DNA from 2 places in the Rahnella sp. WP5 genome. Region 1 is predicted to be linked to the other one. Evidence: predicted binding sites of a transcription regulator. Region 1 holds the regulator's gene; the other holds the start of a gene.
The links. The regulator CRP, encoded in region 1, controls carbon source genes, mostly activating them, when cyclic AMP is high. The targets are predictions, from matches to a motif close to ATGTGANNNNNNTCACAT.
Positions count from the first base shown of each region.

Region 1 (11,109 bases):
TACACGGCATCCGTACTTGAGAAACCGAGATATTCGCAATTTCAAAAAGCAGTCTGGCTGCAAGCCAGTAAAACGGGGATTTGAAAGGGGCATCCCCCTTCACGCCCGCCGCGTCAGCCAGATCCCATGATGCGGCCTCTGCTTCCACGCCAGTGACGAGATGGTATGCATCACGCTGAGATGTGAAATTACGCGCCGCAGATGGCGTTCCATTTCGGTCAGTGGCATATCCGGGTGAAGTTCCGGCGCATTAAACAGGTTGTTCTCGCTGCCCGGCCCGTCGTAGAGCAGTCGTTGCTGACAGCTTTGCAGCGCGATTTCGCAGGTCTGTAAATACTCTGTCGCCAGTTTTTCCGGCAGCATGTAATGCTCGCGGGCGAGGATCGTCATCGCGTTGATATGCTCAACCACAAACTGACTGTGCGTCACCCACAAACGCATATCCGCCAGATAATGTGAGTTAAAACCCGGCTCCTGCATCGCCTGATTTAGCGAAGTGAACAGCTTATTGTGCGCCTGATTGACCTGCATACGGGTGTACGCCAGTTTGGCGGTGTCGGGGCTTTCCTCGAGCAGCAGGCGGATAGCGTCCTGATAGATTTCCAGCGCCTGGTGTGCATTCTGGCGCAGCAAACCGCTTTGCCATTGCGGCCACAGCCAGATAGTGCCACCAAAGGCCAGCGCGCAGCCGATCAGGGTATCGACCAGTCGTGGTACCAGAAAATGCACGCCGTTCATCGCCAGCAATTGCAGGGTATACACTGCAGTCACCGTCATGCCGACCATCGCCAGTCCGTAGTTTTTGCGCAGAACGGTATAGGACAACAGGGTGATCAGCAACATGCACAGCAGCGTGGTGCCTTCCGGCAGTTCCAGTTTGAGCAAGCCTGAGGCAATCAGCAATCCGGCCAGCGTACCGAGTGCACGGTGCTGGATCCTCACCCGCGTGGCGTTATAACCGTTCTGGCTGACCAACATGATAGTCAGCAAGATCCAGTAGGGTTTGGGCAAATTGAAGAACAGACCCAGACTGCTGCCAATCGCCAGAATAATGCCCAAACGTGCGGCATTACGCAGTGCCACGGATTTGAAGGAAAGATAGCTTTTCAGCGCGGGCCAGAAGGGCAAACGCGGCTGGGTGTTCATCAGGTCACGTTTGTACAACGGCCGCTGTGTGCGTAACAGACGGGCAATGCGGCTGAAATGGTAATAACAAAACTGACCTACCGGATTGTCCGGGTTGCGCGCGGCGATTTTCTCCAGCGCGGTCAGCTCATTGGCCATCGTAAAGCGCCCGGATAAACGGTGATAAAGAATATCGTCGGCAATCACCCGAAGACGGGTGGAAATCACCTGCGCATTTCGGCGGATAACCGCTTCGGCATGGCTTTCCTCCACCAGTTTCTGCACTTCTTCCGGCTGATGCAGGCTCACTGTAATATGCTCCTGCAAATCGAGCGCCACCTGAAAACGCTGAAACAGCCGTTTATGGTGATGATGATGTCCGTGCTGGGGCAACATGTGTAATTGCTGATAAAGCAGGGCAATCAGGTCGATAACCTGCTGCTGGCGGGTTAGCAGTGGGGGTAACGCGGTTTCGGGATCGGTGTGTTGCGTCAGCAGGCTGTACTTAGCTTCGAAATAATCCGCGAGTTGCAGATAGAGCTGGCTGAGCGTTTCGCGCATCGGCTGTTCTTCCGAAATACGAAACCACGCCCAGTTAAACAATCCGTACCAGGCTGTGCCAGCGGCGAACAACACCGGGGCCTGCCACATCGGGCGCACGCCCACCATACTCAGCGTGAAGATAGTCGCCACCAGCGCACCGGGCAACAGGCGCGCATGCAGCGGGCTGATTTCACCGGTGACGCCCAGCAGTAACGCCAGCGACAGCATGATCAGCGGCAGCGGTATATGCCAGCTTTCGAGCATCAGTTGCAGCAGAAGGCTGCTCACGGCAAAGAGTGAACCGCCGACGAGCAGGCGTTTGAAAAAGCGTTTATGCGGGGTATCCAGACCGGCGATGTTACAACAGGCCGGGCAGAGGGAAAACAGCAGGCCCATTTGCAAATTGCCAAACAGCCAGCAAATGCCAACAGGTAAGCACAACACCAGCGTCTGGCGCAGCGCGTAGTTCACTTCAGGATGGTAAAACAGTCTTCGCCATAGCGTCATGGGTAAAGCTTAGCCCATAAAAAAGGCGCGACAGTGTTTTGCCGCGCCAATTTTTGAGGGATTAACGTGTGCCGTAAACGACAATCGTTTTACCGTGTGCGGAGATCAGGCTCTGATCTTCCAGCATTTTGAGAATGCGTCCGACTGTTTCACGTGAACAACCGACGATTTGGCCAATTTCCTGGCGGGTGATCTTGATTTGCATCCCGTCCGGATGGGTCATTGCATCAGGCTGTTTAGCCAGATTGAGCAAGGTTTGAGCGATACGACCGGTAACGTCAAGGAAGGCAAGGTTGCCGACTTTCTCTGACGTCACTTGCAGACGGTTTGCCATCTGCGCGGAGAGACGCATCAGAATATCCGGGTTAACCTGAATCAGCTGGCGGAATTTTTTATACGAAATTTCAGCCACTTCACAGGCAGTTTTAGCACGTACCCAGGCACTGCGTTCCTGACCTTCTTCGAAGAGTCCCAGCTCACCGATGAAGTCACCTTGGTTAAGGTAGGACAGTATCATTTCCTTGCCTTCTTCATCTTTAATCAGGACAGCAACTGACCCTTTCACGATGTAGTAAAGCGTTTCGGCTTTTTCACCCTGGTGAATCAGCGTACTTTTAGAAGGATACTTATGTATATGACAGTGAGACAGGAACCATTCAAGAGTCGGGTCTGTTTGTGGCTTGCCGAGAACCATTTGCTATTATCCTCTGTTGTTATCGCTGCCCAAAATCACAGGGCTCAGAGTTCCCTGTACGGCACTTCAAATCCAAAGCGCCCTTTCAGCATATAACTCTCCAGAAATGCTGCAAGCGGATGTCGGAGTGCAACAGCCTGTTTATTGCTGTCATCACCGTGGGTTCTGTACTTAAACCGCAAAAACCGTCACCGCAATTTACTGGAAAGTATGTTTCGGCTTTGTTTGTAGCACAGGTTTGAGATGCTGTCTTCTGTTGTCTCGCTTCAGCATGATGGCGATCGGGTTACGTTGCCAGATTTTAGGTGAAAGGGTACTCTGAGAGCAGATTTCGACAAGTTTATTCACCGGGAGAATAGTTCATGCATGCACGTGTCAAATGGGTTGAAGGACTGACATTTTTAGGTGAGTCTGCATCGGGTCATCAGATTTCAATGGATGGAAACGCGGGTGATAAAGCCCCAAGCCCGATGGAAATGTTACTGATGTCCGCAGGGGGGTGTAGTGCAATCGACGTGGTGTCAATTTTGCAAAAAGGTCGTAATGACGTGCGTGATTGTGAAGTGAAGCTGACCTCACAACGCCGCGAAGAAGCGCCGCGTCTGTTCACTCACATCAATCTGCATTTTATCGTCACCGGTAAGGATCTGACCGATAAGATTGTTGAACGCGCAGTCAGCCTGTCTGCCGAAAAATACTGTTCTGTGTCTCTGATGCTGGGGAAAGCGGCCACAATCACCCACAGCTTTGAAGTGATTGCAGCCGAATAAAGTTTACTCGATCTTCTTGCCTTCCATCAGGCGCTGCACCAGCGGCGCCATGATCAGCTCCATCGCCAGCCCCATTTTGCCGCCCGGCACCACCAGTGTTTTGATGTGCGAGATAAACGACCCTTGCAGCATGGCCAGCAGATACGGGAAATCGATGTCATCCAGCCCCTGAAAATGAATCACCACAAAGCTTTCATCCAGTGACGGAATGGCTTTGGCGGCAAACGGGTTCGAGGTATCGATGGTGGGTACCCGCTGGAAATTGATGTGCGTGCGGGAAAACTGCGGGGTAATGTAATTGATATAGTCATCCATCGAACGCACGACGGAATCCATCACCGCTTCACGGGAATGCCCGCGCTCGCCGGTATCGCGCACCAGTTTCTGGATCCATTCGAGGTTGACGATAGGCACCACGCCGACCAGCAGGTCGACCTGCGCGGCAACGTCAATTTTGTCCGCCACCACACCACCGTGTAACCCTTCGTAAAACAAAATATCCGTCGGTTCCGGCAACGCCTGCCACGGCGTAAAGGTACCCGGCACCTGATTGTAGGGAACGGCTTCGTCATAAGTATGCAGATACTTACGTGAACGGCCAGTGCCGGTTTTACCGTATTCGATAAAGCTTTTTTCCAGCAAACCAAAGTCATTGGCTTCCGGCCCGAAGTAGCTGATATGACGTCCCAGATCGCGCGCCTTGCGTATTGCCGCATCCATTTCAGGACGGGTGAAATGATGAAAACTGTCACCTTCCAGTTCCGCCGCACGCAAACCAAGCTGCTGAAATATTTTACGAAATGCCACGCTGGTGGTTGTGGTGCCTGCACCGCTCGAACCGGTCACGGCAATAACAGGATGTTTGGCTGACATAATGCGCTGTTCTCCATAAAGGTGATGCAGGCAGGCGAGACGCGGTCTTTTCTGTGGTCGAAGATCTGGCGTCAAGGCTGCGCATAATTAAGCCTATTGTTACCATATTTATTCGCGAAGCCAAAGAGGGCATCACTATTCTAAACCCGCCAGCAACGGTTGGATCAGCGGGTCTTTCTGGTGGAACAGAGAAACAATGTCATGCAGCGCCTTGCCTGTGTACTCCTTTTTCCACGCCAGACTGAGCGGGGAAGGGGCGCGCGGATAGCGGATTTGCCGGGCGATCAGCTCGCCGCTGTCGAGATATGGCTGGCACAGATGGCGCGGCAGAAAACCGATACCCATTCCCTTCAGGTGACAGGCCAGTTTAGTCGCCACATCTGCTACGATGATCTGCCGTTGCCCGGTCAGCAACCAGGCTACCCGCTTGTTCAGATGGCGCGAGGTGTCTTCCACATTGATGGCAATGTACTGACGCAATACCGCTTCTTCCAGCACACCAGTGATGTGCTGCAACGGATGAAAGGGCGCATGAACAAAAACCCAGTCCACTTCACCCAGCGGCAGCAGATTCACGGCGTTAGAAAGGGATTCGGTGCCGGTGACGCCAATCGCCAGCTGAAAATCTTCGTACAGCAGCGTATCCCATACCCCCATGTAAATCTGCCGTGTGAAAGTGAACTGCGTGAACGGGTAGCGCTGCGTCAGAGAGCTTAATAACGCTGCCAGAGCTTCAGGGCAGTACATCAGATTGTTCACCACCACATTCAGCTGGCGCTCAATGCCGTCGTTAATCTGCTGCAGTTCTGCCGGTACACCCTCCAGCCAGGTTAGCCACTGGCGACATCGTTCAAGCAGATGCTGTCCGGCGGGCGTCAGCGACACCGTGCGGGTCGTGCGGTTGAGCAATAACGTCCCGGCACTGTCTTCCAGCATCTTAATTCGATAGCTGATGGTCGCAGGCGTTTTATGCAGCATCTCTGCCGCGCGGGAAAAGCTGCCTGTTTGTGCGACGTGCATAAAGGTTTTAATCGACTCCTCATCCAGCATAGGTCACCTGAAGTAATGTTAATGCATTGAATGAAAAAGATTTTATAGATTTAACCGGATGAGAATTGTGGACTTCATCAATTTTATGGAATCTTTTTCCATATTTCGATTGAGCAAGTTGGAAAAAGTTTCTACAGTAATTGCATTGAGGATAAATTCGCCAATCTGGCGGGCTTATCTCACCGGTTTTATTTTAAATGCAGGGATGAATGCCATGGAACTTCCGGTTTACCCGCTGACCCAGGCGGCCTTCGCGGCTTACGGTGATGTGATTGAGACGACAGGTCGCGATTTTTTTCATATCAACGACGGCAAGGTTGAGCGGTACCACGATCTGACCAACGTGGAGATCCTCGGGCAGGATCGTCCGCTGGTCAGCATCAACCGCGCCCAGCCAGCACCGTTGCCCATTGTGGTGACGCAACTCGAAAAACACCCGCTCGGTTCACAGGCGTTTGTGCCGATGCAGGGCGAGCGCTTTATCGTGATTGTTGCGGCAGGGGGCGAGACGCCGGACATCTCCACGCTGAAAGCCTTTATCACCAACGGCCTGCAGGGCGTGAATTATCACCGGAATGTCTGGCACCATCCGCTGTTTGCGTTTGAGACGGTGACGAATTTTCTCACCGTCGATCGTGGCGGCGCAGACAACTGTGATATCAGTCAGTTACCTCAGGGCTATCAGCTTATTTTACCCGTTGCGGCGGGATTAAAGTCGTGACGCTATAAAGCATCTTGCATAAGATACAAGCATCTGAAAACAAGCGAAACGCGGGCGCTCAGCGCCTGATGCTGGAGAAATGTGAGATGGCCGAAGTAAAAAAACGGGGGCGTCCTAGCCAGCCTGGTTCTGGTTCGCAAAAGGGCGCTCAGGCCTTAGAACGCGGCATTGCGGTGTTGAATTATCTGGCGCAGTCCGGCGGCAGTTCTTCTGTCAGCAACATTGCAGAGAATTTGTCGCTGCCCCTTTCCACCACCTTTCGACTGCTGAAAGTGCTGGAAGAGGCCGATTTTGTTTATCAGGATGCGCAACTGAGCTGGTGGCACATTGGCTTACAGGCGTTTACGGTCGGATCGTCTTATATCCATAACCGGGATGTATTGTCAGTCGCCGCGCCTTATATGCAGCGCCTGATGTTGTTGTCGGGCGAAACGGCCAATCTGGCGATCCGCAACGGTTTCGAAGCGGTACTGATCGGCCAGCGGGAATGCCAGTCGATGGTGCGGATGTGTGCGCCGCTTGGCAGCCGTCTGCCACTGCATGCCTCCGGTGCCGGGAAAGCGTTACTGTATTCGCTGGATGACGAGGCGCTGATGAGCCTGATGATGCAGGCGGGGTTGAAGAACTTTACGACGCACACGCTGGATAATCTGAATGCGTTGAAAAAGGATCTGCAACACGCGCGTCAGCAGGGTTTTGCACAGGACAGCGAAGAGCATGTGACAGGGCTGAACTGCCTGGCCTCGGCGATTTTTGACAGCAATAACAATGCGGTGGCGGCGATTTCGATCTCCGGCCCCAGCTCCCGCTTAACGACGGAGCGTTTTACCGATTTAGGCGAACTGGTGCGGGATACCGCGCGTGACATCAGTCTGGCCCTGGGCCAGCGCCACTAACCGGTTCGTCCTGCGATCCCCGCTCTGTCGTGAGCGGGATTTTTTTCAGTCAAATTAAAGTTGGAAACTTTTTCCGTTATTTTATGCAAAGCGGAATTACCTGAGGATTTAGCTATGGCTCGTATGACAGCTGCACAGGCAGCAATGTATGTGTTGGAAAAAGAAGGGATCACCACCGCGTTTGGTGTACCGGGCGCAGCGATTAACCCGTTTTATAACGCCATGCGCCTGCATGGAAAAATCCGTCATGTGTTAGCCCGTCATGTGGAAGGTGCATCGCATATGGCCGAAGGTTATACCCGTGCGAAAGCCGGGAACATCGGCGTGTGCCTGGGGACGTCTGGCCCGGCGGGTACCGACATGATCACCGCGCTGTATTCCGCCTCGGCGGATTCCATTCCGATCCTGTGCATTACCGGTCAGGCACCGCGCGCCCGTCTGCATAAAGAGGATTTTCAGGCGGTGGATATTCAGGCGATTGCCGGGCCGGTGAGCAAAATGGCGGTGACCGTGCTGGAACCTGCGCTGGTGCCGCGTGTTCTGCAACAGGCGTTCCATCTGATGCGCTCCGGTCGCCCCGGTCCGGTACTGGTCGATCTGCCGTATGACGTGCAGACCGCCGAAATCGAATTCGATCCGGAAACTTATGAATCGCTGCCCGCTTACAAGCCTGCCGCCACCGTTGCTCAGGCCGTCAAAGCGATGGAAATGCTCAACGCCTGTGAGCGTCCGCTGATTGTGGCCGGTGGCGGTGTGATTAACGCTGATGCCGCCGCGCTGTTGCAGCGCTTTGCTGAAATAACCCAAGTGCCGGTGATCCCGACGCTGATGGGCTGGGGCGTGATCCCGGACGATCACCGCCTGATGGCTGGCATGGTCGGATTGCAGACCGCGCACCGCTACGGTAACGCCTCACTGCTGGCGTCGGATCTGGTATTTGGCATCGGTAACCGTTTTGCCAACCGTCATACCGGCTCGGTAGAGAAATACACCGCAGGCCGCAAAATCATCCACGTTGATATCGAACCGACACAAATCGGCCGCGTACTTTGTCCTGATTTAGGCATTGTGTCTGACGCCGGAGAAGCCCTGAAACTGCTGATCGAAGTGGCAGAAGAGCAGAGAAAAGCCGGCAAACTGCCATGTCGCGAAAGCTGGATCCAGGAATGTGAAGAACGCAAACGCACCATGCTGCGCAAAACCCACTTCAACGATGTGCCGGTCAAACCGCAACGCGTCTATGAAGAAATGAGCAAAGCCTTTGGCCGCAATGTGAATTACGTAACCACGATCGGCCTGTCGCAAATTGCGGCGGCGCAGATGCTGCACGTGTTTGAGCCGCGCCACTGGATCAACTGCGGCCAGGCGGGCCCGCTGGGCTGGACCATTCCTGCGGCACTCGGCGTCTGCATTGCTGCGCCGGAACGTCAGGTGGTCGGGATTTCAGGCGATTACGATTTCCAGTTCATGATCGAAGAGCTGGCGGTCGGTGCGCAGTTCAACATTCCTTACATCCACGTCCTGGTGAACAACGCTTATCTCGGTCTGATCCGCCAGTCGCAGCGCGCCTTTGATATGGATTACTGCGTACAACTGGCGTTCGAAAATATCAACTCTGAAGACGTGAAAGGTTACGGCGTCGATCACGTGAAAGTGGTGGAAGGGTTGGGATGTAAAGCGATACGCGTCTTCAAGCCGGAAGATATCGCCCCGGCGTTTGCAGAAGCTAAACGTCTGATGAAAAAACATCAGGTGCCGGTGGTGGTGGAAATCATGCTGGAACGCGTCACCAATATTTCCATGGGCGGCGAAATTGACAGTGTGAATGAGTTTGAACCGGTTGCCGATAATGCGGATGACGCACCGACGCACGTCAGCTTCATGAAATATGAATAAGCCAGGAGGCTGAAAATGCTCAAGTTCTCTGCGAATTTATCCATGCTGTTTCTGGAGGTAGATTTCCTTCAGCGCTTTAAAGCGGCGGCTGACGGCGGTTTTACGACGGTGGAGTTTATGTTCCCTTACGACTATCCGGCTGACACCCTGAAGGCGTTGCTGGCGCAAAATAAGCTGCAACATACGCTGCACAATCTGCCCGCGGGCGACTGGGCGGCGGGCGAGCGCGGTATTGCCTGCCTGCCGGGGCGTGAAGCGGAGTTTCGCGAAGGCGTAGCACAGGCCATCGCTTACGCCAAAGCACTCGGCAACCGCAAAATTAACTGTCTGATTGGCAAAACTCCGGCGGGTTCGGATGCCGTCAGCGTGACGCCTTTGGTGGTGGAAAATCTGCGCTATGCCGCGCAGGCGCTGGCGAAAGAGGGGCTGATGCTGCTGATTGAGCCGATCAATCACTTTGATATGCCGGGATTTTATCTGACCGGTACGCAACAGGCGCTGGATCTTATTGAACGCGTCGGCTGTGACAACCTGTTTATCCAGTACGACATTTACCATATGCAGCGGATGGAAGGGGAACTGGCGAATACCCTGATCCGCCATGCGGACAAAATCGGTCATTTGCAGGTGGCGGATAACCCGAACCGTAATGAACCGGGTACCGGTGAAATTAATTACGACTTTATTTTCAACCTGATTAAAAACTCGGATTACGACGGTTGGGTCGGTTGTGAATATAAGCCACGGGCGCGCACGGAAGAAGGATTAGGCTGGCTTAACGCCTACCGCTAATCGTTATAAAACGCGAGAAACAGACATTATTCACCCTCGCGGTGAGGGATTTCTGTACGCCAAATTTCAGTCACATTGAAAGGGAATTAGCATGAAAATTGGATTTATCGGCTTAGGAATTATGGGCGCACCGATGGCGCAACATCTGGTGGATGCCGGGCACAGTCTGCATTTCTCCACACTTGGCAACGTGCCTGCTTCACTGACCGATGCCGGTGCCAAAGCCTGTGCGACACCGGCAGAAGTCACCGTTCACGCCGACGTCATTATTATCATGGTGCCGGATACGCCAGACGTGGCAACGGTGCTGTTTGGTGACAACGGCTGCGCCAGCGTGCCGCTGAAAGGCAAAACCATTGTCGATATGAGTTCCATCTCACCGATTGAAACCAAAACGTTTGCGCAGCGTGTGCAGCAACTGGGGGGTGAATATCTGGATGCGCCGGTTTCCGGCGGTGAAATTGGCGCGCAGCAGGGCACGCTGACCATCATGGTGGGCGGTAAGGAATCAGTCTTCAACGATATCAAACCGCTGTTTGAGCTGATGGGTAAAAACATCACGCTGGTGGGCGATTGCGGAGCCGGGCAAACCTGCAAAGTGGCGAACCAGATCATTGTGGCGCTGAATATTGAAGCTGTCTCGGAAGCGCTGTTGTTTGCTTCCCGCGCCGGTGCCGATCCTGCCCGTGTTCGTCAGGCTTTGATGGGCGGATTCGCCTCCTCGCGCATTCTGGAAGTGCACGGTGAGCGCATGATCAAGCGTACTTTTGCGCCGGGCTTTAAAGTCGCGCTGCACCAGAAAGATCTCAACCTGGCGCTGCAAAGTGCCAAAGCCTTATCAATCAGCCTGCCTAATACGGCGACCTGTCAGGAGTTATTCAATGTCTGTGCAGCAAACGGCGGATCGCAGTTAGATCATTCGTCATTAATTCAGTCGCTGGAAATGATGTCGAATCACAAAATCGGTTAATTAAGTAAGGCTGGCATCAATGTCAGCCTTTTTTAATCCACAAGCACGTCCCTAACGTATTATGAGGAATTAAGGATGAATGAATCAGAATGCACTCAGCAAGAACGTTATCGTGAAAGAGGATACAGCAACGATCTTCTGCCAAAATTAAAAGAAAAAAGAAACTGGAAAGGATTTAATTATTTTACGCTGTGGATGGGTTCGGTACACAACGTGCCGAATTATATTGCGGTCGGCGGATTTCTTATTCTCGGGTTGTCTACGTTTAGCGT
Region 1 covers NZ_JQJR01000007.1:28,118-39,226, reverse strand. Annotated here, with positions in the region: gene EX31_RS04625 (YccS/YhfK family putative transporter) at 100-2,175, opposite strand; gene crp (cAMP-activated global transcriptional regulator CRP) at 2,237-2,869, opposite strand; gene EX31_RS04615 (OsmC family protein) at 3,232-3,639, shown strand; gene EX31_RS04610 (phosphoribulokinase) at 3,643-4,512, opposite strand; gene allS (HTH-type transcriptional activator AllS) at 4,648-5,562, opposite strand; gene EX31_RS04600 (ureidoglycolate lyase) at 5,777-6,283, shown strand; gene allR (HTH-type transcriptional repressor AllR) at 6,370-7,179, shown strand; gene gcl (glyoxylate carboligase) at 7,294-9,075, shown strand; gene hyi (hydroxypyruvate isomerase) at 9,091-9,867, shown strand; gene glxR (2-hydroxy-3-oxopropionate reductase) at 9,959-10,837, shown strand; gene EX31_RS04575 (allantoin transporter) at 10,913-11,109, shown strand, end outside.

Region 2 (11,109 bases), on a different contig from region 1:
TTTAATTACACCAGCATTTACGATTATTCACCGAAGCCAAAACCGGACAACAACGATCCGCAAATCGCGGTTATCTTTGCCACCGGTGCAATTAACGACGGTGAAGAACAACCGGGCGCAGTCGGTGGCGACACCACGGCACAGCAAATTCGTGATGCCCGTCTGGATCCGAAAGTGAAAGCGATTGTCTTGCGCGTTAACAGCCCGGGCGGCAGCGTCAGCGCTTCTGAAGTCATCCGTTCCGAACTCGCGGCTGCGAAAGCCGCAGGTAAACCGGTTGTGGTTTCAATGGGCGGTATGGCGGCATCCGGCGGTTACTGGATTTCCACACCAGCCAACTACATCATCGCAAGCCCGAGCACCCTCACCGGCTCCATCGGTATCTTTGGTGTAATCAACACGTACCAGAACACACTCGATTACGCGGGTGTTCATACTGACGGCGTGGCAACGTCACCGCTGGCGGATATCGCTTCCACCAAAGCGCTGCCGCCGGAGTTCTCGCAGATGATGCAACTCAATATCGAGAACGGTTATAAAACCTTCCTCGGTCTGGTTGCCGATTCACGCCACAAAACGCCTGAGCAGATCGACCAGATCGCCCAGGGCCACGTGTGGATCGGTTCAGATGCCAAAGCCAATGGCCTGGTTGATGAGCTGGGTGATTTCGATGACGCCGTGAAGAAAGCCGCTGAACTGGCCAAACTGCCAAAATGGCAACTGAACTGGTATGTCAGCGAGCCAAGCCTGAGCGACCTGGTATTCTCGCAGGTCAGCGCATCGGTCCACGCTATGTTGCCAGCGGCAATCCAGGCGTATCTGCCTGCGCCGGTGAGCAAAATGGCCATGGCGCTGAAATCACAGGCTGACCTGTTCAGCAACATGAACGATCCGCAGAACCGTTACGCACTCTGCCTGACCTGTGGTGATGTGAAGTAACGTTCCGTTTTGGGATAATGTGGGATAAAGAATCGCCTTAATGCACAGCCCGGAGCTTCTTGCTGAGAACTCCGGGCTTTTTTAGGGTGGGACGTCAGCCACGAAGCCTTTATACTTAGCGCAGTTGCTTTCACCTTTCTAAAAAAGAACATCTTCGATGACTAAAAAATCTATTTACGTTGCCTATACCGGCGGCACAATCGGTATGCAGCGTTCTGAACAGGGTTACATTCCGGTGTCCGGCCATTTACAACGTCAGCTGGCGCTGATGCCTGAATTCCATCGTCCTGAGATGCCTGAATTTACCATTCAGGAATACGCGCCTCTGATGGATTCCTCCGACATGACACCGGAAGACTGGCAGCACATCGCCGATGATATTCAGGCGCATTACGACGACTACGACGGTTTTGTTATCCTGCACGGCACCGACACCATGGCATTCACCGCTTCTGCGCTGTCGTTCATGCTGGAAAATCTGAGCAAACCGGTGATTGTGACAGGGTCACAGATTCCGCTTGAAGCGTTGCGTTCTGATGGTCAGATCAATCTACTGAACTCGCTGTATATCGCCGCGAATCATCCGGTCAACGAAGTCACCCTGTTCTTCAACAACCGTCTGTATCGCGGCAACCGCAGCACCAAAGCGCACGCAGATGGTTTCGATGCCTTTGCCTCACCGAACCTTTCGCCGCTGCTGGAAGCCGGGATCCACATCCGCCGACTTTCCACGCCGTCACTGCCTGAAGTGCCTGCGGCGAAGCTGAAAGTGCATCACATCACGCCACAACCGATCGGCGTGGTAACGATCTACCCGGGCATTTCCGCCGAAGTGGTACAAAACTTCCTGATGCAACCGGTAAAAGCGCTGATCCTGCGCTCCTACGGCGTCGGTAATGCCCCGCAAAAAGGTGACCTGCTGAAAGTGCTGAAAGACGCATCTGAGCGCGGCATTGTGGTGGTTAATCTGACGCAATGTATTTCAGGGCGCGTCAACATGGGCGGCTATGCTACCGGCAACGCCCTCGCCCATTCCGGTGTGATCAGCGGCTTTGATATGACCGTGGAAGCGGCACTGACCAAGTTGCATTATCTGCTCAGCCAGTCACACACTCCCGAGGACATCCGCGAACTGATGCAGCAAAACCTGCGCGGCGAACTCACCGAATAAATAAGAGGGCGATATGAAATCTGCTTTGTTGCTGGTCGATCTGCAAAATGATTTTTGTCGCAGCGGCGCGCTGGCCGTGACTGACGGCGACGCCACGATTGCGGTTGCCAATAAGATGATGACATGGTGTAAAAGCCATGACATCGCCGTGGTGGCATCGCAGGACTGGCATCCGGCCGGACATCGCAGCTTTGCGGTGAATTCCCACGCGGAGCCCTGGACGTCGGGCGAACTGAACGGTCTGCCGCAGGTCTGGTGGCCGGTTCACTGCGTTCAGCGCGAACCGGGCGCTGAATTTCACCCGGGGCTGAACCTGCCGCAGGTGGATTTTGTGGTGCAGAAAGGCACCAATCCTGACATCGACAGTTACAGTGCGTTTTTCGATAACGGACATCGTGCTGCTACGATGCTCAATGACTGGCTGAAAGCGGCGCAGATTACACATTTGTATGTAATGGGGCTGGCGACGGATTACTGTGTGAAATTCACGGTGCTGGATGCGCTGGAGCAAGGCTATCAGGTGACACTGCTGACCGACGGTTGCCGTGGCGTCAATCTGCAACCCGAAGACAGTGCAGAAGCGGTTGAAGCGATGCGTAAAGCAGGGGCAAAAATCAGTACCTCTGAGGCAGTAACAGGCTGAATTTGTCTTCCCGTCTGACTGGATAAAGGCGCTTCAGCGCCTTTATCAGCAAACAGCACTTTCGCAACCCGCCCACTTACTCCGGCTTCAGTTTAATCAGCGTATCCTGCGCAAATTGCTGTTTCAGTTCCTGCTTGCTTTTGGTGACAATCTGCCCGTCCGTGCCGATGCTCATGTGCTGGGCATCAACATTGTGACGCGACTGATACAGCATCACGGCCTGCAGGCTGTGCTCTTTCTGTTCCGGCGTCAGCGCGACACCGTCCGGCCACTTTCCGAGTTCAACTGCCTGCGCGAGACGTGCGTAAATTTCCGGCGTCATTACATCAATAAGTTGATTAATTTCCATCTGAGCACCTTGTGTTCATCTGTATTATTCAAACGGTTTTGAATAATAGCTGAATCGATTTTGTCGGTAAAATTACATCACCTTTTTCTTGCGAACTAACCGCGGGTTTTATTGCCACTTTTGCCATCCGTAAAGCTCATTGAGGCAGAGTTTATGCAGTAACGTTCACCTGTCGGTTTCGGGCCATCCGGGAAAACATGCCCCAGATGAGCTTCACAGCGGGAGCAGCGGATTTCGACACGCGCCATTTTATGCGAATTATCAGTGAGATATTTGATCGCATCAGGGTTAACTGGCTGATAGAAACTTGGCCAGCCACAGCCGGAATCGTATTTGGTATCGGAGTAGAACAACGCTGACTCACAGACCACGCAATGATAAATCCCTTCGCGGCGGTTGTGCAGCAACTTTCCGGAGAACGGAGGTTCTGTTCCGTGTTCCTGCGTGACATAACGTTGAATTTCAGTGAGTTGCTCAAGTGTAGGGGAAGATTTGGCTTCAATGCTCATGATTCTCGTTCTCTGACGAATATAAAAATCAACTTAAATAACAGTTTATAATAACAAAAAATTAACAACGAGTCTGCCCGTTTTGTCCTAAACTGTATGGCATCAGCGTTAGCCAGCTTGCAACTTGTGATGGCGATCACACTCCTGATCTTCCGGCTCTTTATATTCTGTTTTTCGCCCCCATGTGGTTGTGAGCCGATTTAAAAACGGAACGTGCAATAAGCGAGCAAGAGTAGGTCGTCGCTTTGACTTACAGCAATAATTGACACGATTCCGCTTGACGCTCAGCAAGGTTTTTGTAATTTTACAACCAACCTTTTATTCACTAAAAAAATAGCTGGTGGAATATATGACTATCAAAGTAGGTATCAACGGTTTTGGCCGTATCGGTCGCATTGTTTTCCGTGCTGCTCAAGAACGTTCTGACATCGAGATCGTAGCAATCAACGATCTGTTAGACGCGGACTACATGGCATACATGCTGAAGTACGACTCAACTCATGGTCGTTTCAACGGTACTGTTGAAGTTAAAGACGGTCACCTGGTTGTTAACGGCAAAACCATCCGTGTTACCGCTGAGCGTGACCCAGCTAACCTGAAATGGAATGAAGTTAACGTTGACGTTGTAGCTGAAGCTACTGGTCTGTTCCTGGATGATGCGACTGCTCGTAAGCACATCACTGCAGGCGCTAAGAAAGTTGTTCTGACTGGTCCTTCTAAAGACAACACCCCAATGTTCGTTATGGGTGTTAACCATAAAGAATACGCAGGTCAGGAAATCGTTTCTAACGCATCTTGCACCACTAACTGCCTGGCACCACTGGCTAAAGTTATCAACGACAACTTCGGTATCGTTGAAGCACTGATGACCACTGTTCATGCAACTACCGCAACTCAGAAAACCGTTGATGGCCCGTCTCACAAAGACTGGCGCGGCGGCCGCGGCGCATCCCAGAACATCATCCCTTCTTCTACCGGTGCTGCTAAAGCAGTAGGTAAAGTTATCCCAGCTCTGAACGGTAAACTGACGGGTATGGCGTTCCGCGTTCCTACTCCTAACGTTTCTGTTGTTGACCTGACTGCACGTCTGGAAAAACCAGCGTCTTACAAAGAAATCTGCGCAGTAATCAAAGCAGCTTCTGAAGCAGGCGATCTGAAAGGCGTTCTGGGCTACACCGAAGACGACGTAGTATCTACCGACTTCAACGGCGAAAAACTGACTTCCGTATTCGATGCGAAAGCAGGTATCGCGCTGAACGACAACTTTGTGAAACTGGTTTCCTGGTACGACAACGAAACTGGCTATTCAAACAAAGTATTGGATCTGATCGCTCACGTTTCCAAATAATTGGTTATGTGAATGAACTGATTGAAGGGCGACGCAAGTCGCCCTTTTGCTTTCTGTCGGATGCACTTTTTTATCAGCACATGAGTGCGATCAAACAGACGGGTTTGGTTCATGTGTAGTCTTGGTTCAAAATCGTAATTGTTTAACCCTGACAGGATTTTAGATAATGACAGAACAACTCTTTTCTCTTCCGATCGTAAACCAAATCTCTACCTCCGTTAGCCAGCGTCTTGTCGACGAACTGCCGGTACTCGTGGTGACTCATCCGAAAGTCCGTGCTGCCATTGCCCTGCAAGGTGCACATCTGTTGGCATGGCAGCCTGAAGGCGAAGAGCCGGTGCTATGGATGAGCAGCGCCAGCGCGTTCAAAGAAGGTGTTGCGATTCGTGGCGGTATCCCTATCTGCTGGCCGTGGTTTGGTCCGGCGGGCAAACCCTCACACGGTTTTGCACGTAACGTTGCGTGGGAACTGACTGACCACAAAGAAACTGACGAAGATGTGGTTCTGACCTTAACGCTGAAAAGCTCCCCTGAAACACTGGAATTATGGCCGCATGCATTCACGCTGACGGCACGCTTCACGCTCGGCGCAACCTGCCACATCGAGCTGGAGTCAACCGGTGATTTCGAAGCCAACAGCGCCCTGCACACCTATTTCAACATTGGCGACATCGCCGATGTCACTATTAAAGGCCTGGGCAACAACTTTATTGATAAAGTCGATGGCGCGAAAGCCAAACAGGAAGAAGGTGATCTGACCTTCACGGGCCAGACTGACCGCATCTACACCCAGCCGCAAGCCACCAGCGAAATCGTTGATCCGGTTCTGAAACGTACGCTGGTTGTCGCACATGAAAATAACGCCGATGTGGTGGCTTGGAATCCGGGTTCTGCACTGTCGGTGAGCATGGCTGATATGCCGGATGACGGATATAAAACCATGGTGTGCGTTGAAACGGCGCAAGTTTCCCATACACACACCTCTACGCATGCCGCGCCAGCGCGTCTGGCAGTGACCTTCTCTATCCGTAAATAACCGGTTTAGGTTTGCAGCAAAGATGACAAAGGGGCCAGATGGCCCCTTTTTATCGTCTGATGACCGATGTGAATGATTGACTTCAAACCATATCCAGCGGCGTTTTATGATTCGGTGCCGGGAATACTGTGTCAATACGTGCTATTTCATCTGCCGTCAGGCTGAGCGTCAGCGCCGCCGCATTATCTTTCACGTGCTGCGGTTGTACCGCTTTAGGAATAGCGATCACGTTACCGGTGCGCGTTACCCAGGCCAGAGCAATCTGCGCGCTGCTGACACCCCGAGCGTTGGCGATTTCCTGCATCACCGGTGCAGTCAGGACGTCGTGACGTAACTTGCCGGCCTGCGCCAGCGGGCAATAGGCCATAACGGGAACGCTGTGCTCCTCACACCACGGCAGCAGGTCAAACTCAATGCCACGGACTGCCGCGTGATACAGCACCTGATTGGTCATGCATGCATTGCCTCCGGGGATTTTCCACAGCGCCTGCATATCGTCAGTATCAAGATTAGAGACACCCCAGCGCCGGATTTTGCCGGATTGCTGCAATTTTTCCATCGCCGCGACAGTGTCATGTAGCGGAATCGAACCACGCCAGTGCAACAAATACAGGTCTATACAATCTGTTTTTAAACGCTTCAGACTTTGCTCACAGGCGGCGATCGCTTTCGCGCCACCGGCATGATGCGGATACACTTTTGACACCAGAAACACGTCATCACGCCGCCCGGATATCGCTTCACCGACCACCCTTTCTGCACCGCCATCCGCATACATTTCAGCGGTGTCGATCAGCGTCATACCGGCATCCAGCCCTTGCTGCAAGGCCTTCACTTCGGCACGGAGATCACTGTTCCGTTCCCCCATATACCAGGTACCTTGTCCGATTGCGGGTACTGTCGTGCCATCAGGCAATTGCACGGTCTTCGCTTTCATCTGTTTCCTCCGGTTGGGTCATAGCTGAAAAGTTAATTCGATTCTTTGAAAATTTACTGATCTATAAATGTGCAAATGGGGCGATACGCCCCACTAATGTGCAATATGTTCACCATAATGGTGCATTGCCTCAGAAGGTGTAAGTCACACCCGTCCACAACACGCCAGTCCAGTTATTTTCGATGATCGGGCTGTCGGTCACTTCACTGGACAGACGCAGGTAGCGGCCGGTCACGAACCCTTGCCATGCAGGCGTGAAGTTATATTTTGCGGAGACTTCAACATACGGGCTGAAGCTGTCGTTCGGGGAATAGCTGTGGAAGCCACTGCGACGGGATTCGTCTTTGGTCACGCCATAATAATACTGGGTGAGATTCGAGCTAAACCAGGTCACACCAAAGCCCGGCACCACAGCCCAGTTAGAGCCTTTAATGGCATACAGGTAGCCCAGGTCAGCAGTCATGCCATTGCTGGTATCCAGCGTATCCGCATTGAAGCTGGCGCGGAGGGTACCCCACTCGGCGTTATGCGAATAAGCCAGACCGGCCATCAGCGTTGAGTGACGTTTATCGAGGCGCTTCATGCGCTTATCGTCGCTGTCGCTTGGATCAAAGCTCAACGGGAAATAGCTGGCGGTGACGCTCAGTTTGTTGGCGTCATCATTCCACAGGTAATAGCCCGCCATCAGGGTGTGGAAATAGAAATCATCATTGTCGTAATTGATGATCGGTACCGGGTATACGTGGTCATTATTACCACGGTACGGATCCGGAGCGACCAGCGCAGATGCACCCGCCTGCCAGGTTCCCGCCACGGCAGCATGACTGCAAAGCACTGCCGCGCTAACGATGGACAGTGTTTTTAGATTGATCATTTTCATTGTCTTAATTCCATTAAGTAAAAAAACGTCGCTAGTGTAAATGAACCTTAAACGTCACGCTTAGCAATTCTGGGTCTATAAAAAGACATATCCAGAAAAACCGGGGCGATCGCACAATTTAACTGCAAAATATGAAATAAAAATGACTAAAGAAACAACTTCCGCTCTGCAGGGCACGTCCTGTAAGGCTTTTCAGAGCATTCCGCACAACTGAGTCATTGATATGACTTAAAAAACGCCAAAACCAGAGAGGAAATTTTCTTAATGCCAAACTACGCTTATAAATAGATGAAAGACTTAGCCTGAACGGTTGCCCGTCCCACCGAATAAAGACAGTTCTCAAACCATCGAGATTGTCGCTTTCCAAGGGGTTTTGCAAGTTGGCATAAGGGTTGCTGTATTTCAGGTGGGAGATCTTTCTTCCGGGAGCGCTGAAAAAAGCTCTCATTAACCTGTGCGTTACCCGAATCATTGGAATTGCAGCAAGGCGGCAAGTGAATGATTCCCGATGAGCTTACACAGTTAAGTGACCCGGGTGAACAAGCGAAGCCAACGAAGGTGCGGTTCCAAAGACGAAGGGTAAAATAACGAAGGACGGGCATCGTATGAACATATTTGACCATTATCGCCAGCGCTATGAGGCTGCCAAGGACGAAGAGTTCACACTGCAGGAATTTCTTACCATTGCACGGCAAGATCGCAGTGCTTATGTCAATGCGGCGGAACGTCTGTTGATGGCAATCGGTGAACCAGCGATGGTAGATACCGCGCTTGAACCACGCCTGTCGCGTTTATTCTCGAACCGTGTTGTTGCACGTTACCCTGCATTTGAAGAATTTTACGGCATGGAAGAGGCTATCGAACAGATTGTCTCCTACCTGAAACACGCCGCGCAGGGTCTGGAAGAAAAGAAACAAATCCTTTATTTACTGGGCCCGGTGGGTGGCGGTAAATCGTCACTGGCCGAACGGCTGAAATCCCTGATGCAACGTGTACCGATTTACGTGCTGAGCGCCAACGGCGAACGCAGCCCGGTAAACGACCATCCGCTGTGCCTGTTCAATCCGCAGGAAGATGCGCATATTCTGGAAAAAGAATACAACATTCCTCCGCGCTACCTCGGCACCATCATGTCGCCATGGGCGGCAAAACGTCTGCATGAATTCGGGGGGGACATCACGAAGTTTAAAGTCGTGAAAGTCTGGCCGTCGATTCTCGAACAAATCGCCATCGCCAAAACGGAACCGGGCGACGAAAACAACCAGGACATCTCCGCACTGGTCGGGAAAGTGGATATCCGTAAACTGGAAAACCACGCGCAAAATGATCCTGATGCTTACGGTTATTCCGGTGCATTATGCCGCGCTAACCAGGGTGTGATGGAATTCGTTGAGATGTTTAAGGCACCGATTAAGGTGCTGCACCCGTTACTGACGGCGACACAGGAAGGTAACTATAACGGTACCGAAGGGATCTCCGCCCTGCCGTTCAACGGCATTATTCTGGCGCACTCCAACGAATCTGAATGGGTGACGTTCCGTAACAACAAGAATAATGAAGCTTTCCTTGACCGTGTGTACATCGTGAAAGTGCCTTATTGCCTGCGCGTGTCTGAAGAGATGAAAATCTACGACAAGCTGCTCAGCAACAGTGAACTCTCGCATGCTCCTTGTGCACCGGGAACTCTGGAAACGCTCGCGCGCTTCTCGATTCTCTCGCGCCTGAAAACGCCTGAAAACTCCAGCAGTTATTCCAAAATGCGGGTGTATGACGGTGAAAGCCTGAAAGATACCGACCCGAAAGCCAAGTCCTATCAGGAATACCGCGATTATGCGGGCGTAGATGAAGGCATGAACGGGCTGTCGACGCGCTTTGCGTTTAAAATTCTCTCCCGTGTTTTCAACTTTGACCATGTAGAAGTGGCTGCCAACCCGGTGCATTTGTTCTACGTGCTGGAACAGCAAATCGAGCGCGAACAGTTCCCGCAGGACATCGCTGAAAAATATCTGGAGCACCTGAAAGGCTATCTGATCCCGAAATACGCTGAGTTTATCGGTAAAGAGATCCAGACTGCTTATCTGGAATCCTATTCAGAATACGGACAAAACATTTTCGACCGTTATGTTACCTACGCTGACTTCTGGATCCAGGATCAGGAATACCGCGATCCGGATACCGGCCAACTGTTTGACCGTGAATCGCTGAATGCCGAGCTGGAAAAAATCGAAAAACCGGCCGGGATCAGCAATCCAAAAGATTTCCGTAACGAAATCGTCAACTTCGTGCTGCGTGCCCGCGCCAATAACAGCGGCCGCAATCCAAACTGGACCAGTTACGAAAAACTGCGCACGGTCATTGAGAAAAAAATGTTCTCAAATACCGAGGAATTACTGCCAGTTATCTCGTTTAACGCCAAGACGTCGACAGATGAACAGAAAAAACATGATGATTTTGTCGACAGAATGATGGAGAAAGGATACACACGCAAACAGGTACGCCTGCTGTGTGAATGGTACCTGCGCGTAAGAAAATCCTCGTAACAGAAGATCGTTGGCAACGTCGTTTGGGGGAAATATGACGTATTTTATTGACCGTCGGCTGAATGGCAAGAATAAAAGCGCGGTGAACCGCCAGCGCTTTTTGCGCCGCTATAAGTCGCAAATCAAACAGTCGATTGCCGAGGCCATCAACAAGCGTTCGGTTACCGACGTGGATAGCGGGGAATCCGTTTCGATCCCCAATTCCGATATCAACGAGCCCATGTTTCATCAGGGTCGCGGTGGCTTGCGCCACCGTGTTCATCCCGGCAACGACCACTTTGTGCAGAATGACCGCATCGAACGACCGCAGGGGGGCGGTGGTGGCGGCAGTGGTCAGGGCGATGCCAGCAAGGATGGTGAAGGCGAAGATGAGTTTTCATTCCAGATTTCAAAGGACGAATATCTCGATCTGCTGTTTGAAGATCTGGCGCTGCCAAACCTGAGAAAAAACCAGCATAAACAGCTGAATGAATTTAAAACCCACCGCTCCGGTTACACGTCTAATGGCGTACCGGCCAATATCAGTGTGGTGCGCTCTTTGCAAAACTCGCTGGCCCGCCGCACGGCGATGACAGCGGGTAAAAAACGCGAGCTGCGTGAGCTGGAATCGACGCTGACCGAGGTCGAGCACAGCGAACCGGCACAATTACTGGAAGAAGAACGGCTGCGTAAAGAGATTGCTGAGCTGCGGGCAAAAATCGCCAAAACGCCGTTCATCGATACCTTTGATTTGCGCTACCGTAACTATGAACGTCGC
Region 2 covers NZ_JQJR01000008.1:12,600-23,708, reverse strand. Annotated here, with positions in the region: gene sppA (signal peptide peptidase SppA) at 1-939, shown strand, start outside; gene ansA (asparaginase) at 1,097-2,110, shown strand; gene pncA (bifunctional nicotinamidase/pyrazinamidase) at 2,124-2,753, shown strand; gene EX31_RS06290 (YeaC family protein) at 2,830-3,102, opposite strand; gene msrB (peptide-methionine (R)-S-oxide reductase MsrB) at 3,198-3,611, opposite strand; gene gapA (glyceraldehyde-3-phosphate dehydrogenase) at 3,961-4,959, shown strand; gene EX31_RS06275 (D-hexose-6-phosphate mutarotase) at 5,126-5,995, shown strand; gene EX31_RS06270 (aldo/keto reductase) at 6,078-6,932, opposite strand; gene EX31_RS06265 (MipA/OmpV family protein) at 7,063-7,812, opposite strand; gene yeaG (protein kinase YeaG) at 8,418-10,352, shown strand; gene EX31_RS06255 (YeaH/YhbH family protein) at 10,387-11,109, shown strand, end outside.
Region 2: the regulator CRP is predicted to act here: its motif matches at 3,736-3,753, upstream of msrB (peptide-methionine (R)-S-oxide reductase MsrB).